Regions from separate parts of the Rhodococcus sp. NPDC055024 genome, predicted to be linked through region 2. Evidence: riboswitches for the same ligand, from Rfam matches in the RefSeq annotation. Region 2 holds a riboswitch; the other holds the start of a gene.
The links. A riboswitch is a leader RNA that binds a small molecule or an ion and turns the genes downstream of it on or off. The one in region 2 is predicted to bind S-adenosylmethionine.

Region 1: linked by a shared signal. The riboswitch ahead of ACWF6P_RS30205 (LLM class flavin-dependent oxidoreductase) and the one ahead of ACWF6P_RS10930 (putative leader peptide) in region 2 are both predicted to bind S-adenosylmethionine.

The regions. Positions count from the first base shown of each region.
Region 1 is NZ_JBSGVT010000024.1:3,310-11,715, reverse strand. Features, by position in the region: gene ACWF6P_RS30205 (LLM class flavin-dependent oxidoreductase) at 1-1,305, opposite strand, end outside; SAM riboswitch class IV at 1,288-1,401, opposite strand; gene ACWF6P_RS30200 (phosphodiesterase) at 1,480-2,385, opposite strand; gene ACWF6P_RS30195 (dicarboxylate/amino acid:cation symporter) at 2,725-4,098, shown strand; gene ACWF6P_RS30190 (excalibur calcium-binding domain-containing protein) at 4,272-4,631, shown strand; gene ACWF6P_RS30185 (alpha/beta hydrolase) at 4,684-5,811, opposite strand; gene ACWF6P_RS30180 (DEAD/DEAH box helicase) at 5,923-8,406, shown strand, end outside.
Region 2 is NZ_JBSGVT010000004.1:32,665-41,070, forward strand. Features, by position in the region: gene ACWF6P_RS10875 (O-succinylhomoserine sulfhydrylase) at 1-85, shown strand, start outside; gene ACWF6P_RS10880 (alternate-type signal peptide domain-containing protein) at 156-752, opposite strand; gene ACWF6P_RS10885 (hypothetical protein) at 752-949, opposite strand; gene ACWF6P_RS10890 (hypothetical protein) at 930-1,427, shown strand; partial or broken gene ACWF6P_RS10895 (signal peptidase I) at 2,015-2,482, opposite strand; gene ACWF6P_RS10900 (SipW-dependent-type signal peptide-containing protein) at 2,395-2,997, opposite strand; gene ACWF6P_RS10905 (signal peptidase I) at 2,981-3,622, opposite strand; gene ACWF6P_RS10910 (hypothetical protein) at 3,619-4,185, opposite strand; gene ACWF6P_RS10915 (alternate-type signal peptide domain-containing protein) at 4,190-4,747, opposite strand; gene ACWF6P_RS10920 (HAD-IIA family hydrolase) at 5,033-5,848, opposite strand; gene ACWF6P_RS10925 (sulfite exporter TauE/SafE family protein) at 5,886-6,653, opposite strand; SAM riboswitch class I at 6,853-6,947, shown strand; gene ACWF6P_RS10930 (putative leader peptide) at 6,955-7,032, shown strand; gene ACWF6P_RS10935 (amino acid ABC transporter permease) at 7,157-8,131, shown strand; gene ACWF6P_RS10940 (amino acid ABC transporter ATP-binding protein) at 8,128-8,406, shown strand, end outside.

The sequences.
Region 1 (8,406 bases), on a different contig from region 2:
GATGGACAGACCAAGCAGTCCGCGAAGATTCGTCTGTGGGTATTCGGTGCGGAATACGCTGCGCCGCTGCAATTCCGGAACCAGCTCGCCGGCGATCGCGTCGAGGTCGTCCACGACGACGCCCGGTCGCAACCGGAAGCCGTCGATTCCCAACTGTTGCCACCGGAGCAGAAGATCTGTCAACTCGGCCGCGGTACCGGTGAAGGTCAGCGCGTCCGAACGGTATTCGGTACCAACCTGCGCGTCGAGTCGAGCGAGCCGTTGCTTTCCGGTTTCTTCCGGCGTATCGAAGAAGACGACGATGTCGGTGAAGACCCGAAGTGGTTCGCCGGCGCGCTGCACGTGTTCTTCGGCTGCTCGCACCTCACCCAGGATTGCCGTAACCTGCCCGTCGTCGAATGGCGTCACGAACACCAGGTCAGCCGTGCGCGCTGCCAGTTCGTACGCCACGCGCTGATGCGCCAATGCGGTCACGACTGGATGCCCCTGCGGCGGGCGCGGAGTCACCGACGGTCCACGGACCGACAAATACTTTCCCTCGAAGTCGATGTAGTGCAACTTGTCTCGGTCGATGAATCGGCGCTGCTCCACGTCGCGGATCTCGGCGTCGTCCTCCCAGCTGTCCCAGAGTCGCCGGATGACGTCAGCGGCCTCCGCAGCTTCGTCGAACAGATCACGTACGAAGTCCGGGAGGACACCTGAAACGATCGACTGACGCTCGGCATCGGTGAGCGCTGGGATATCGCGTCGCCCGAACTGTGCCGCCTCGGATTCCGAGGCCGACACCTTCACCTGCCATCCGGCGCGACCGCGCGAGGTGTAGTCCAGCGTGGCAACGGCTTTGGACACGTGGAACGGTTCGGTGTGAATGGTGGTGATGGTCGGGATCAACCCGATGTTGCTCGTGATCGGTGCCAGTCGGGCGGCCACGAGATGTGCGTCGAGCCGAGCGCGCACCCGGTCAACCGCGTCGTCGACAGGCTCGAGTGGGTTGGCTGGCACCGAGAGACTGTCCTCGATGGTGACGAAATCGAGCAGACCACGCTCGGCGGTCGTCACCACGTCAGTCCAATACGACGCGCTGAACAGCTCACTCGGGCGCGAGTGCGGCTCTCGCCAGGCCGCTGGGTGCCAACCGGCACCGTCCAGCGCTACGGCGAGATGCAACGGAGCAAGATGAGAAGAAGGGGTGGAGGTCATCGGCGCATACTCCTGTTCGAGAACTACTCGGGAGCGCACAGTGCCGACCGCAGAAACCGTCAGCACTCGACTGACGGTTCTCGTGGCGACTGCCGCTTGCGACACGCACCGCGCGTATCGCCAGGTGTGATTCCGGGGCACCCCATCGGCATGAAGGGTTGCCGTCCAGCTAGCCGGTCCTTGTTGCTGGAGCTCTGCACCTACCTCGACGGTAGTGAGTACGCGACCGCCCGGCAATCACCCAGAACTGCGCGTGGGTGCCGGAAACCGCCTGCGACCTCAGATGATCGAGCGTGCCGCCTTTTCGCTCTCGAGGATTCGAATGCCGGCAGCACTGAGCCTCCGGGCACCCTCGGCCGCGTCGACGGGCTCACCGACCGTCACGTGCGCACCGAGTGGAACGACCGAATGAACAATTGTCTCGTCGTACACGTGCACCAGATTGCACCCCTGAGCCCCGTCACGACCACGCTGACCACCGACTTCCACGTTCAAGTCCTGGGTGTAACACGTCGACGACGCCACGGAAACCGGAATGCCGGCGAACGTCGCCGTCGTCGAATAGTGCAGGTGCCCGGCAAGAATCGCCCGGACGTCGCTGCCACGCAAGACGTCCGCCAACCGGGACTGATCGCGCAACTCCACCAGAACCGCGAGATCCTGAATGCACGGAACAGGCGGATGATGCAGCGCCAGAATTGTTCCGTCGGGCGCCGGCACCGCCAATTCTGCGCGTAGCCAATCCAATTGGCCATCCGTTATCTCACCGTAGTGATGCCCGGGAACCGACGAATCCAGGGTGATCACCCGCAGTCCGTCAAGGTCGTAGACGTTGTCGACGGGATGATCGGTGGCGTCTTCGCCCAACAGCAGAGATCTGAACGTAGGGCGGTCGTCGTGGTTGCCCATCGCCCAGACGACCTGCGCATCGATCTCGGCCGCCACGGGTTCCACGATGGCTTTCAATTCCGCGTATGCGTCGGGGTGCCCCTGGTCGGTCAGGTCGCCGGTGAATATCAGTGCATCCGGGCGTGCGCCCGAGGCCACGATCCCGCGGAGCACTTCCCGCAACCTCGTCGACGCATCCACGGCGTCGTACAGCTGTCCCTGCGCCACCAGATGTGTGTCACTGAGGTGCACCAGAAAATGCTTCGGACGCGGGTACTCGGCATTCCGAACGCTCATCGGTCTCTCGCTTCCGCTTGCCGACGCGTAGGCGCCGGTGCGGCACCTACTGATCGTCGACACTAGTCAACCGACCAACAGTGACTGATCGGGGCACACCCGACGAACACGAAGCGAACTCCCGCGGCGACCCTCGGGATCGAGTAGTTGAAGCTGCGAGTAGTGTGTGGACAGTGTTGTTCCTGACCACTCGGCGTTACGTCGACCTTCGCCTGCAGGCGAGCGCAATGTGTACGCGCTCGCTCTGACCTGACGCGTACCAGGAAACATTTCTTCGAATCTGCCCGGCCTCTGGTGCCGCGCTGCGTTTCGCTCCCTTGATTTTCGAAAGGCATAGTCATGCCCAGCTCCACCTCCACCGGCGTGCCGGAAAAGTCCACGTCCCGTTTTCCGTCCTGGGCGACGGCATTCGGACCGCAGATCGTCGCCGGCCTCGTACTCGGTGTCATCATCGGTCTCGTCGCCCGGGCAATGCCTGATGCGGCCGACGGCAACGTCAACTGGTTGGTCGGCACCGTGCAGACCATCGGTTCGAGTTACGTCAAGCTGCTCACCGTTGCCGTGATCCCGCTGGTGTTCACGGCCATCGTCAGTTCCATCGCCAACCTGCGACAGGTCGCCAATGCAGCTCGCCTGGCCGTGCAGACCTTGCTCTGGTTCGCCATCACCGCGTTCATCGCTGTGATCATCGGCATCATCGTCGGCCTGATCACCGATCCCGGTTCACGGACCGACGTCGCCGCCGAAGCAGCGAAGGAACCCAAGAGCTCCGGCTCGTGGTGGGCGTTCATCACCGGACTGGTTCCGAGCAACTTCCTCGGGCTGGGCGCAAAGACTTCCGTTACCGAAGGTGTAGCGACCACGTCGCTGAGCTTCAACGTCCTGCAGCTGCTCGTCATCGCCGGCGCAATCGGCATTGCTGCGCTCAAGATCGGACCGAAGGCTGCGCCGTTCCTCGAGTTCAACGCATCGCTTCTCGCGATCGTTCAGAAGGTCCTGTGGTGGATCATCCGCCTCGCCCCGATCGGCACCGCCGCGCTGATTGCCAACGCTGTCGCCACCTACGGCTGGGATGCGATCGGCTCGCTGGGCGTCTTCACCGCCGCCATCTACATCGGTCTGGCGATCGTGTTCTTCGTGGTCTACCCCATCCTGATTGCCGCGCACGGCCTCTCGGTCCGAAGCTTCTTCTCCGGCGTCTGGCCTGCGACTCAGCTCGGTTTCGTCTCGCGCTCGTCGATCGGCACCCTGCCTCTGACCGAACGCGTGACAGAACGCAACCTCGGTGTTCCGCGTGAGTACGCCTCGTTCGCCGTTCCGCTCGGTGCCACCACGAAGATGGACGGTTGCGCTGCAATCTATCCCGCAATCGCAGCAATCTTCGTCGCCGGCTTCTACGACGTTCCGCTGACGTTCACCGACTACCTGCTGATCGTCGTCGTTTCGGTCATCGGCTCGGCAGCAACGGCCGGAACAACCGGTGCGACAGTCATGCTCACACTCACGCTCTCCACCCTGGGTCTTCCGCTGGCTGGCGTCGGCCTGCTCCTCGCCGTCGAACCGATCGTCGACATGGGTCGTACCGCAGTCAACGTCACCGGCCAGGCTCTGGTTCCGGTCATCGTTGCAAAGCGTGAGGGCATCCTCGACAAGGAGCGTTTCGACGCTCCCCGCAACGGCGATCCCTTCGCCGAGGAACTAGTCGACGCGTAACCCCTCGCTGAAAACAGCAGCGTCCCCGCACCTGAGCAATACGGTGCGGGGACGCTACTTTTCACCCCAGTTTTCACCCTTGCCGAAATAAACCATTTGGTCGTTATGACCAGTATGCTCAGCCGGCACAGCCCTCCGAAGTGGAAGGGCTGCCCAGTTGAACACGAGGTCACATGAAGCTCCGCCGTCTGGCATTCAGCGTCGCAGGTTGCGCCGCAATCACTCTGGTTGCCGCGCCCGCCGCTCAGGCATCCACGGTTTTCGATTTCCTACCCATCGAGATCGCACGCATGATTCCGACTGGCTCTGCAGACGCAGTCCAGCCGTTCCTTCCCCCGGTCTTCGCACCGCCGGCGCCACCCGCTCCGCAAGCGCCCCAGAACCAGCCGGCGCCGCAGAACACTCCCGCACCGGCGCGGTACTACCAGAACTGCACGGCCGTTCGTAACGCCGGCGCAGCTCCGTTGTACCGGGGCCAGAACGGGTACGCCCCGCATCTCGACCGGGACAACGACGGCATCGCCTGCGAGTGATCCAACGCTCGGGTTGTGGTGCATCCACAACCCGAGCACTGTTGTCGAACCGTCAGACGCCCAATGCCCGGGACAGAGTCGGCCACGCCTTCGGCAGTCGCTCACGCCAATACGCCCACGCATGCGTACCGTTCGGCTCGTAATCCACCTGTGCCGGAATCTTCAACTCCTGCAACCGCGCGTCGAACATCTTGGTGCAGGCGTGGGCGGCAACCTCGATGCCGCCGCCGATCACCAGTCGCTCGAGCAGTTCAGGAGTCTGCAGCGTCTCGTCGGATCCGGGACGACCGTTCGCCGTCGACACGTAGATTTCCTTGCCGCGCAACTTCTCTGCGTTGATCAACGAATCGTGCGCCTCCCACTCCGGGCCTCCTGGCACACCCCAGATGTTGGCCGGATCTCCACTTCGGGAAGATATCGTGGCCTGGACGGCAGTTCGGCCGAGCGGATCCATCGTGGAATAGCAGCCGCTGAAAACCGCGACGCCCCTATACATGTCCGGAAAGCGTTGGGCGAGCATCATTGCGCCCATCGCGCCCATGGAATTGCCGGCGATCGCGTTGATGCCGTTGGTCTCGAGTCGTGCGTCGATCAGCGGTGGCAATTCCTCGGTGATGAAGGTTTCCCACTTGTGCAGTCCCAGCCGCGGATCCGGATTCTCCCAGTCCGAGTACAGGCTCGCGATTCCGCCATTGAGCATCACGACGTTGACGTTCTTGTCGGCGAAGAACGCCGGAGCGCCGCCGATCGTCATCCATCCGCTGCTCTTCTCACCGGCGTCGACACCCTCGAGCATGTACAGCGCTGGGCGTGGAACCGAATTGTCGGCGGGTAGCAAAATCTCGACGCCGACCTCGCGTCGAAGTGCAGGCGACGCCACCGTCAGTCTGACCGCCTGCGGTGCGGTCACCTTCTCCCCGACGATAGCCGGGACGACGATGTCGTCGCGCAGGTCCGGTTTGGGGCCCGGATCCTCCTGAAGTGGTCCCGGGATCGTCGACCCCGAGCTCACGCTTCCCTCGACACTGCCCAGACTTCCCGAGCTTCCCGAACTACCCGAGCTTCCGGAACTCGGCGCTGCCGTCGACAGTCCGCCCAACTGCAAAGAAAGTGCACAGACGGCCAAACACACCGCACCTGTGCGCGCAGATCGGATCCACGCACGCCGCTCAGTCCTCATGAAACTCCCAAACCAGTCAAAGATGTTTCCGTGAACATACCGTGCAGTTCGGACTTTCTTGGACAAACGACCACGACAAGATCTGTCGGACGCCGCCACTAGGCTGGCCCCGTGCAACCGGACTCAGTCAAGGCCCTCGACCTCGACCGAATTCGCGCTGTCGTCGGCACGACAACCTACGACCGCGGACTTACCTACCTTCGGCAGAATGCGGTCGTATCCATCAGCTGGAACGACACCCCGGATACCTTGACCGGCGCCGTGGCGGGGACCGCGCGGGAGCCGTACGCCTGCACGATTTCGACAAGTCGCAGCGCGACCGGTACAGCCACATTCGCGCGTGGCCTCTGCACGTGTCCGGTGCGGATGAACTGTAAACACGTGGCCGCGTTGGTACTCGCAGCGGTGGCCGAGGCAAACACGACGCCACGACAACTCGGGTGGGACGGTGCGCTCGAAGAGTTGCTCCGACCAGACCCCCACGACCGCACTACTCGTGGACTCGGCATTCAATTCACCACTCGAACCAAAGGCACATCGACACGGCTCCTCGTCAAACCCGTACAGCCAGGAGCGAGAGGGTGGATCTCCGGCGGACTTGCCTGGAACAAACTCGGAAGCAGCTTTCAGTTCCCCGCCGACCACATCCGGGTTTTACGCGACATTCATCTTCTCCACAGCGCGGGCAACCATTACCGAAATCAGAATGCAGCGGAAATCGATCTTGCCGGGTTTCCGAGCCCGCAACTCTGGTCGCTTCTTGATGAGGCGATCAGCGTCGGCGTTTCACTCGTTCACTCGAAGGCCGGCCTCGGCAACATCTCCCTACTCGACGACGCCAACATCTGCCTCGACGTCCACGGAGCAGAAGACAACAATCTCCGTCTCACGCCCCGAATTCAGACCGATGGGCACATCATCACCCATTCCGACTGGGGACTTGTCGGTACGCCGGCACATGGTGTCTTCACGCTCGACGCCACCAACGCGATCACGCTCGCACCACTGGACACGCCGGTCACCCACCAATTGAGGCAGATGATCGACTCCGGAAAGTCAGTCGACATACCCGCCGAGCATCGGGATGCGTTCACTTCGCGGTTCGTGTTCAAACTCGGAAGCCTCGCGCCCGTCATATCTTCCGACGGCGCCTACAGCCCACCGACTGTGTCCGGTCCGCGGCTACAACTGATGGCCACTTACGAAGACGACCACCGCATCGACATCGAATCGGCATGGAAATACACCGTCGATGCCGACGAACTGATCATTTCTACCGCCGATGCAACCACCGACGAGTCCGAGGTCCGCAATCACGCTGCCGAAGATGCCATCACCAACAGCCTCGGCGCGGCCGCGGTAAAGGCCACCCTCGCGGGAACGCTGACCGGCCTCGATTCAATGCAGTTCACACTCGACCTCCTCCCCCAACTCGAAGCGCACGACGCCATCGACCTCACGGTTGCAGGAACCCCTGCCGACTACCGGCCTGCAGACGACGCCGTAGTGATCGGCCTCAGCACATCGGCCCCGGACGGTGACAGCGGATCCGACTGGTTCGACCTCGATGTCACCGTCGATGTTGCGGGACAAAGCGTTCCGTTCACAACTCTGTTCTCCGCTCTGAGCAAGGGCGAGACTCACATACTGCTCCCGGACGGTGCCTTCTTTCGACTCGACGCACCTGACCTACTCGGCCTACACCGTCTCATCACCGAAGCGCGGTCGCTACTCGATCGACCAACCGGCAAACTCGCGATCAGCAAATTTCAAGCCGGGCTGTGGGAAGAATTGGCGGCGCTGGGAAGAGTCGAACATCAAGCAGCAGCATGGAAGAAGCAGATCGCCGGATTGCTCGGCAGTTCGGGCATCGATCCCGTCGAAGTCCCGGACACGTTGACGGCAACGCTGCGTCCCTATCAAGTCGACGGATTCCGTTGGCTCAATTTCCTCCGCCAGCACAGTCTGGGCGGCATACTCGCCGACGACATGGGCCTGGGCAAGACACTGCAAACCCTCGCAATGATCTGCGCTGCAAGGCAATCGAATCCAGCCGCGCCTCCCTTTCTGATCGTCGCACCCACCAGCGTCGTATCCAACTGGAAATCCGAGGTGGCGAAGTTCGCACCAACTCTCCGCACCGCTGTCATCACGGACACGCTGCGACGCAGAAGAACCGATCTGGCAGCACTCGTCGACGGAGCGGACATCGTCGTGACGTCGTACGCCCTCTTTCGCATCGACACCGATGCGTATTCCGCGGGCCGCTGGTCAGGACTGGTTCTCGACGAAGCCCAATTCGCCAAGAACCACAAGTCCAAGGTCCACCAGTGTGCGAGGGCAGTGAACGCTCCGTTCAAACTCGCGATCACCGGAACACCCATGGAAAACAATCTTTTGGAGTTGTGGTCGCTGCTCGCTATCACTGCACCGGGACTGTTTCCCAGCCCCACCACCTTCACCGATTTCTACCGCACTCCCATCGAAAAAGACGGTGACGCAGAACGATTGGCGCAGCTGCGACGACGCGTCAAACCGTTGATGGTGCGGCGGACCAAGGAACAGGTGGCCGCAGACTTGCCGCCCAAGCAGGAG
Region 2 (8,406 bases):
TATTACGGATGGCGTGGTGCGCTTGTCCGTGGGGCTCGAGGACACTGCCGATCTGTTGGCTGATCTGAAGCGAGCCCTCGGCTGAAGCCGTAGAACGCAACCCGTAGAACGCAACCCGTAGAACGCCTTCCTCGATCTTAGTTGGGCGAGGCTTTCTACGGCGCGGGCGTGAGTCCCAATTGTTTGACGTCGATTGTCAACGCCGCCGTATTCAGTGTGAGTCCTGAGCTCGTGGTGTCGCTCGGGTAGATCGTGAACAGCACCTGCGCCGTCAGGTTGGTGTTGTTCAATGCCGACGTGACTGGGATGAGGTTAGGCGTCGGCGCTGTGCTGTCGTACAGCAGATTGTTGCTCTGATCGGTGACGTAGGTGCGGAGATCGACACTGGCGGTCGCGAGCCCGCCACTCAACTTGGTCTTGTCGACCGTCACATTGGCTCTCAACCGGGGACCGGTGGCCAAGACCTTCGAATCGCAGAAATACGTGTAGTTGAATCCAGGCTTGAGTCGATAGGTAGTGATGTTCGGGATAGGCACGAGTGGATTCGGGTTGGTGGGTGCGTTGACGTAGATCTGCGAATACCAACCGCCGCCGTTCGTGGTCACACACGCACCCAGATCGAGGGTTCCGGATTGCACAGCGGCGCTTGTCAGGGTCGCGCTGTCGGTCCACTTCGCCAATGTGCCCGAACCACCGAGCAATACAGCTCCGGCCGCGGCGACTGCCATGGCAGCTTTCGTCGTCTTTTTCATCACGGCACCAGCGCCTTGATCTCGTCCGGAAGTTCGCTCGGGGCAGGAGATTCGGCCCAGACTCCCGTTGAACTGTCGATGACGGAGACTCCGGACGCGGTGATCACATACAACTGATCGGTACCGGTGAGCCAATGCAGGACAGCGTCGCTGTCGACGGTACCTCGATAGACTTCAGTGCCTGATGAATTCGACACGGACACAACGGTTCCACTGGCAGTCGAGAGCTTCTGTGCGCTGAGACCGGCAGTAGTCACCGGGGCGCCGACGGGGACCTCGCTCGGAGTGGTCGTGATTGGTGGCACCGTTGTCGTTGTCGTTGTCGTTGTCGTGGCCGCGGTGGATGTCGTTGTCGGGGGCGCCGTAGTTGTAGTCGGTGACGAGGTGGTCGTCGAGACCACCGTAGTGCTGGAGGGTGTCGTAGTCGGCGCCGAAGTCGTGGTGGGCGTTGTGGATGAGGAAGTCGCGGAACCGGTGGCCGTGGTGGAAGTGGAGGTAGGAGAACTCGGAGCCACTGTCGCGAGCGCAGAACGTGCAGCCAGAGCCGAGACCGCAGTGGTACCACTCGTAGGCCCGGATACGCACGACACGGAACTGAAGAGGATGAGAGCTGTTGAACTGCTGACGCGGTACCCCGTGTACTCCGGAGTCACCACCGTTCCCGTAAGGGCATGAACCTCTACGTCATAGTTCGTGTTGGACAGGAGGATTCCCCCACTGGGGAGATCCGAAAGCGTCAGTGTCGTGGATCCGCTCGTGACGTCCCTGACTAGTGGAGGCTGGGTGGTGTTCGTTGCATTTCGCACGATGATTCGGTAGCTCTGTCCTGCGGTCGCGGGCCAGGTGAGTGTTACGGATGTTCCGTTTCCTGTGCATGTCAATGACGCGGGTGGGGTGGGAAAGCTTGCGGCAGTTGTGAAAGTAGCGGGCCCCGCCGTCGCAGAGCCGGCGAAGCCCGCCTGAGTCCCGCCGATGTTGGCGATACCCGCCACACTGAGACCCACCGTTGCCAGTGCGATGATCACCTTGAGTGCGTGGGAGTCGCCGCGACCTGCGCCCAGATTATTCGGTTGTGGCCTATCGACAACAACATGTGTGTCATCTTCACCTGGCCCCGAGTTGCTGCGCTTCGTCCTCGGACGAAACGCAATGTAGGAAAGCCCGCACACGGCAATCGCGCCGAGCACGAAACCACTCGGTCCGGAGAGCCATACAGCAACGTAGCCGAGACGATCGACGCTGAAGAAGACTCGATCGGCTTCGGTGATGACGTAGGGATCAGGATCGGTGATCGGATTTGCGTCACCACGCAGTTGTGCGACGGCAAGATTATTGCCTTGCTGATCAATCGTTTCGACGCGATGGGTGATGCGCGTGCCTTGACTGTCGTACACGCTGACGATGTCACCGACCTGAACTTCGGACGCGGGCACGGTACGCGCGAATGCCAATGCACCGGTATCGATCGTGGGAGACATCGATCCGCTCTTGAAGATCAAAGGAGTGATACCAAAAGCCAGACCGGCGACGAAGAAGACTATCGATACCAGTCCGGCGAGGGCACCGAGCGTAAGCAAGACCTCCTGAACGCGGCGGGGCTTTGAAGTGTTCGAGGGTGACTTCGTGTGTTGGGCCACTGTGCTCACACCTTTGCCGTGAAGGTCAGGACGATGCTCGAAGAACTGCTCTTCGGCGGCATGGGGCTCGCGGGAAGCTGAACGGAGACACACAAATTCTCGGTAGCCCCGGCCGCCAGCGGGCGGTCGGCGGTGCCGACAGCCTGATTCGAAGTCAGTGTCAGGGGTAAGGAGGACACCACATTGGTTCCGTCGGCACACTTGTTTGCCACAGTTCCGTTCGACGACACCGTCATCCGCAAAAAGGTCGTCAACGCACCGTTGCTCGTGGATGTGATCGTGTACTTCAGCGGAAGGGTCGCCCCAGCACCGACATTGTTGACCTTGAGGATCGCGGTGTTCGAATCTCCCGGAATCATCCCGGTTTTGCCGAGTTGGCTGAAGTTCAGTGTTGTGGTCAGCTCGGGTTGCGTTGTGGTGTTCAAGTTCAGATTGATCGACCCGGTCGTGATGTTGCCCGAGGTTGCCGTGGCGGAGGATGTCCATGCGGCGAGTGTGGTCACGCCACCGACACCCAGCACCATCCCCAAAGCGAGCAGCGCGCGAAAGCGAGTGCTGGTCAACAGGTGACGAATCCGATGGGCCGGACGGTCAGGGCGCGAGGGCATCGTGCTGGCCTTTCTCGATCTGGGCGGAGTCTGTGGGCGCGAAAGTTGCAGGGTCAGGAGCCAATCGGGCTCGAGCACGCTCCTTCCGGCCATCACGGATGCCGCTGATCATCATGTAGGCCGCGTACAGCAGTAGTGCCGTCACGACTATCACCACGATCACGGTGCGCTGCTCTCCGGTGAGCCAAGTGTTGACGTAGCCGAGATACGGAAGGCTGTACCAGACCTTTCCCCGGATCTGTACTGGCCGTACTTCCTTCTCGTCAGGCTCACCGTTCGCGTCGCCTTGGGTGATGAAAGTTCGTTCACCCTTCTGGTTTTCACTTGTGGCGATGATCCGGTGCGTGACGACGGTCGGCTGACCCGATTCCAGCTGGTACGTAATAGGTGTACCGATCCCCAGTTCGGACGGATCGACAGGTTTGACGACTACCAGTGATCCAGGGTTGTACGTCGGGCGCATCGAACCGGTCAGAATCGTGAAGCGCTGCGCTCCCGCGAAGAAGGGGACGACGATGGTTGCGACGATGACTGCCGAAATTGCCAGCAGCAGTGTCCAACTGACGATCGAGGTGATCCACCAGAGCGGGCCGGTATGTTCGCGCTTCGTGGAGTGCTTTGTCATACCGGACCTGCCTGGAACGTCAAGGTAGCGGTGTTTGTTGCTCCGGAGACCGACTGAGTTCCTACTGTGAGCCGTAAACACAGGACGTAAGTTGCGTTCGAGGCCAGCGGACTCGGCATGTACGCCGGCGAAACCGGGTATTGCAGCGATGCGTTCATCGAACCCGATATCAGGGGGGTGACTGCCGGGGCCGCTGTGTTCACTCCAGCCGGGCAGGCGCCTTCGTTGGCGACTCCGTATGTGGTCAGGGTGAATTCGGTCAGTAGTGTCGTCGCCTGCATTCGCCATTGCAAGGGGTCGGTTCCCGAGTTTTTGACTGTCAGCGGCGCTTGCACCGTATTACCAGGAACTACCAGAGTCGTTCCGGTCGTCAGCGTTGACAATGGGTACGCCGCACTGGTTCCGGTAGAGGTACCAACCGTGAGGTTGACGCTGGCGGCAGTTGCCGTGCCGCCATTCGCGCTCGCCGAATCGGACCACAGCGCGAGCGACTGCTGCGACGATGCGAACACCGCTACAGCAGCCACCGCGACTGCGATCGCTCCCCAGACCTTTTTCCTCATGAAATTACGGGGCCGGTGTCAGTGCTGTCTGAGTGACGACCAGCTTCAGTGCCGACAAGTTCAGCGACTGGTTCTGCGCGACCTGGTTGGCCACATCGGTGAAGTTGAGACGGACCCCGACGTGGACGACGGTATTGTTCTGCACCTTGGTGATCTGGGAGATCGGGTTGCCACCTGCATCCTTGATCGTGGTAACCGGTTGCACCGCCGCGGCAAGTTCGGCGCTGTTGGCACCTGGAACGATTCCGGCTGTGTCGGCGGTCAGAACAGCGGCGAGGCGATCTCCGACTGCAGTCACCGTGACGTCGCAGGTGTATTCGATGCTCTCAGTGGTGACGATGCGGTAGGCCGAGATATTGGTGATCGCGGTCTTCGTCGGGTTGAGGGAGTTCCAACCGCCGCCAACCGGTGCGCAAGCGCTCAGGTCGAGTGCGCCGGACGTGACGGGTCCGCCGCCACTGACGTCGGCCGAATCGCTCCACACTGCGAGCGAGCCCGCTCCACCGAGGAGGAGGGCACCGGCCGCCGCAGCAGCGATCGCACCCTTGGTCTGCTTCTTCATGAAAATCTCATTTCATGTCTGGGACCCGAAATGGGTCGTTCAGACATGAGTATCAGCCACGGCAAACGATTCGTTACTACTTTTCCAAAATTTCTTTTTCGACTGTGATCCACATTGTCCGGGGAATTGAAAGTGGCTCTGACCTGCGGATAACTATCAGTATGTAATTTTGGTGCGAAGAAAACCGTTTGTTTGTCCAGTTGGACAAACGGGACGAGTCGGATCCTGGCAAACTCGCTGTTTTTACCAGTTAATTACCAACTTTCCATTCTTTTGACAATTCCTTCAATTGTTTGCGTTGCTACGGAATGGATCGGTTGTCATTCCGACCAAATCTGCGACCGACTCGAGGACGATGGTCGGGCGGTACGGGTAGAGCTCCACCGACGCGCGGGTCGAGATTCCGGTCATCACCAGAATCGTCTGCAGTCCGGCTTCGAGGCCGCAGACGATGTCGGTGTCCATGCGGTCGCCGATCATCAACGTGTTGGCTGAATGAGCGCCGATGGACCGCAGGGCGGACCGCATCATCAAGGCGTTGGGCTTGCCGACGTAGTAGGGATCGCGTCCGGTTGCCTTGGTGATGAGAGCGGCGACCGAGCCTGTGGCCGGGAGAGAGCCGTCGCGCGACGGTCCGGTGGCGTCGGGGTTGGTGGCGATGAACCGCGATCCACGCTCGACCAGGCGAATGGCCGTGGTGATCGCCTCGAAGGAGTACGTGCGCGTCTCGCCGAGGACGACGTAGTCGGGGTCGCTGTCCGTCAGGACGTAGCCGATGTCGTGCAGTGCAGTGGTCAGGCCCGATTCACCGACCACGTAGGCGCTGCCGCCCGGACGCTGGTTGGCCAGGAAGGTCGCGGTAGCGAGCGCTGACGTCCAGATCGACTTCTCCGGGATGTCGAGTCCCGAATTGAGGAGGCGTGCTCGCAGGTCACGCGGGGTGCGGATGGAGTTGTTGGTGAGCACCATGTACGGAATGTCGTTCGACGCCAGTTCTGCCAGGAACGTGTCTGCTCCGGGTATCAAGTGCTCCTCGTGGACGAGAACCCCGTCCATGTCCATGAGGTAGGTCCAACCGGTCTGATCGTCTGTTCTGGTCATATCTCCAGTATGTGCGGGTGCCGCCCGATGTGGGCGGTCAAGCGAGAAGACGCCACAAGCCGATCAGGCCGACGACGACAATCGTGTATCGCAGTGCAGTGGGGGACAGGCGTCGTCCGTAGCGGGCGCCGAGAACGCCGCCACCGAGTGAGCCGACAGCGATCAAACCTGCTGCTGCCCAATTGATCTGGTCGAAGGCCAGGGTGATGTACATTCCGGCCGCGACGATGTTGACGAGCAGTGAGAGCAGGTTCTTCGCGCCGTTCATGCGCTGGAGGGTTTCCGGGAGGATGGCACCCATCACACCGATGAGGAGGATGCCCTGCGCGGCGGTGAAGTAGCCGCCGTAGATGCCGACGGCAAAGGTGCCCGCGGTCAGGAGCATCAGCCTCTTGGTGGACAGCGTCGTCTCTTCGGTGGAACGCTTCTTCGCCCACGCCTGGATACGTGGCTGGAGGAGGACAAGTGCGAGAGCCAGGATCAGCAGCACCGGAACGATGGTCTCGAACAGTTTCTCGGGTAGGTGCATGAGCAACCACGAACCAAGGAGTGCGCCGGCGAGCGACGCGGGAATCTGCCACTTCAAACGACCCCACTGCCCGGACAACTCACGCCGGTATCCCCACGTGCCCGAAACCCCGCCGGCGACGAGCCCGACTGCGTTGGACATGGTCGCGGTCACCGGCGGCATGCCGAAGGCGACCAGGGTGGGAAACGTGATCAGCGTTCCACTGCCGACGACGGCATTGATCGCGCCCGCACCGATGCCGGCCAACAAGATGAAGAAAGCGTCGATTCCACTCACTCCGCAGACGGTACGGCAGAGGAAAAGTCAGTCCGGACGGCGGTCCCGGTCTCGATTCGAACACTCCATTGAACACGGCGACCAAGGTTTCGGACACCGTTGAAATCAGTGCGATTTCAACATGAAGCGGCCTTCATTTCCCTTGCGGTGCAGGGAAATACAACATTTGACGACTCGGGAATTCGCGTCTAGTCTTTGCTCACCATCCAGAGCGACCGAGAGACCTGGCTCGTCGACGTCGCAGCAACCCCCCGAGTGATCGGGAGCGGGTGCTACCGCCAGGACCGATGGAAGGCATCACATGGGTTCCACTTCGCACGCTGCGCACAGGCGTCGTCACATCGATCTGTGCCGCACCGCTTCGTGTCACTGTCTCTGACCTCACTGTCACCGACCGAACTGTCGTCGTCTTCGCAACTCGAGTACGCCACCTCGAGAACACAGCTGCGTTCCCATTCCCCGAAAGGTCTATTCGTGATGTCCACTCCGTCAGGTAGTGCGCCGTGAGCGCGCCCACCGATGTCCGCCCCGAAAAGTCGGTGGCCGAGCCGCAACTTCCCGACTCGGAACTTGTCGTTGCTCGCACCTGGCACCCGCTGCGCTGGGTGATCAGCGCGGTCGTGCTGGTATTGCTTGCTCAGTTCATTCACGGACTCGTTGTCAATCCAGGCTGGGACTGGCCGACGTTCGCGCAGTACTTCACCGCGAAATCAGTGCTTGCCGCGTTGTGGATGACGATCAAACTGACCCTGTGGGGGACGATCCTCGGATTCGGTCTCGGTGTTTTCCTCGCACTCGGCCGGTTGTCGAAGAATCCGGTCCTGCAGGTGATCGCCTGGACCTACATCTGGGCCTTCCGCTCGATTCCGCTCATCGTGCAGCTGCTCTTCTGGTTCAACATCACGTACCTGTACCAGACCCTTTCTCTTGGAATACCTTTCGGACCGGAGTTCTTCACCTTCCAGGTCAGCGGTGTGATCGGTGGATTCACTGCAGCAGTCATCGGTTTGGCACTGCACCAGGCCGCGTACTCGGCCGAGATCATCCGCTCCGGAATTATCTCGGTGGATCACGGTCAGATCGAAGCAGCTCACTCGCTCGGTATTCCGCGCAGTCGCCAGTTCTTCAAGATCATTCTCCCGCAGGCGATGCGGGCGATCCTCCCCAATGCCGCCAACGAGGTCATCGGACTCTTCAAGGGAACGTCCATCGTCTCCACCATGGCGATCGCCGAACTGTTCTACCAGGTGCAGGTCATATTCGGCCGCAACGGACGAGTTGTGCCCCTGCTGATGGTCGCCACAATCTGGTACATCATCCTCACGACGTTGCTCTCGATCGGTCAGTACTACGTTGAGCGCCACTACGCACGTGGATCCGCCCGCGCCCTTCCTTTGACTCCGATCCAGAAGGCGCGCAAGAAGTTCGAAGAGATTCGTGATGCGCGTCTCGATATTCCGAGAGGTGCGACCCGGTGACCGCAGAATTGGCCGAAGAGACGGTGTACGCCGTCGAAGCGCGCGGAATCCACAAGTCGTTCGGCACGCTGGAAGTACTTGCCGGCGTTGATCTCCTGGTTCGCAAGGGCGAAGTGACCGTCATTCTCGGACCGTCCGGTTCCGGTAAGTCCACCTTGCTGCGCACCCTCAATCACCTCGAGAAGGTCGACCGCGGGACCGTACGGATCGACGGAGAACTGATCGGATACCGGCGCAAGGGAAATCGACTTCACGAACTGCGTGACCGCGAGATC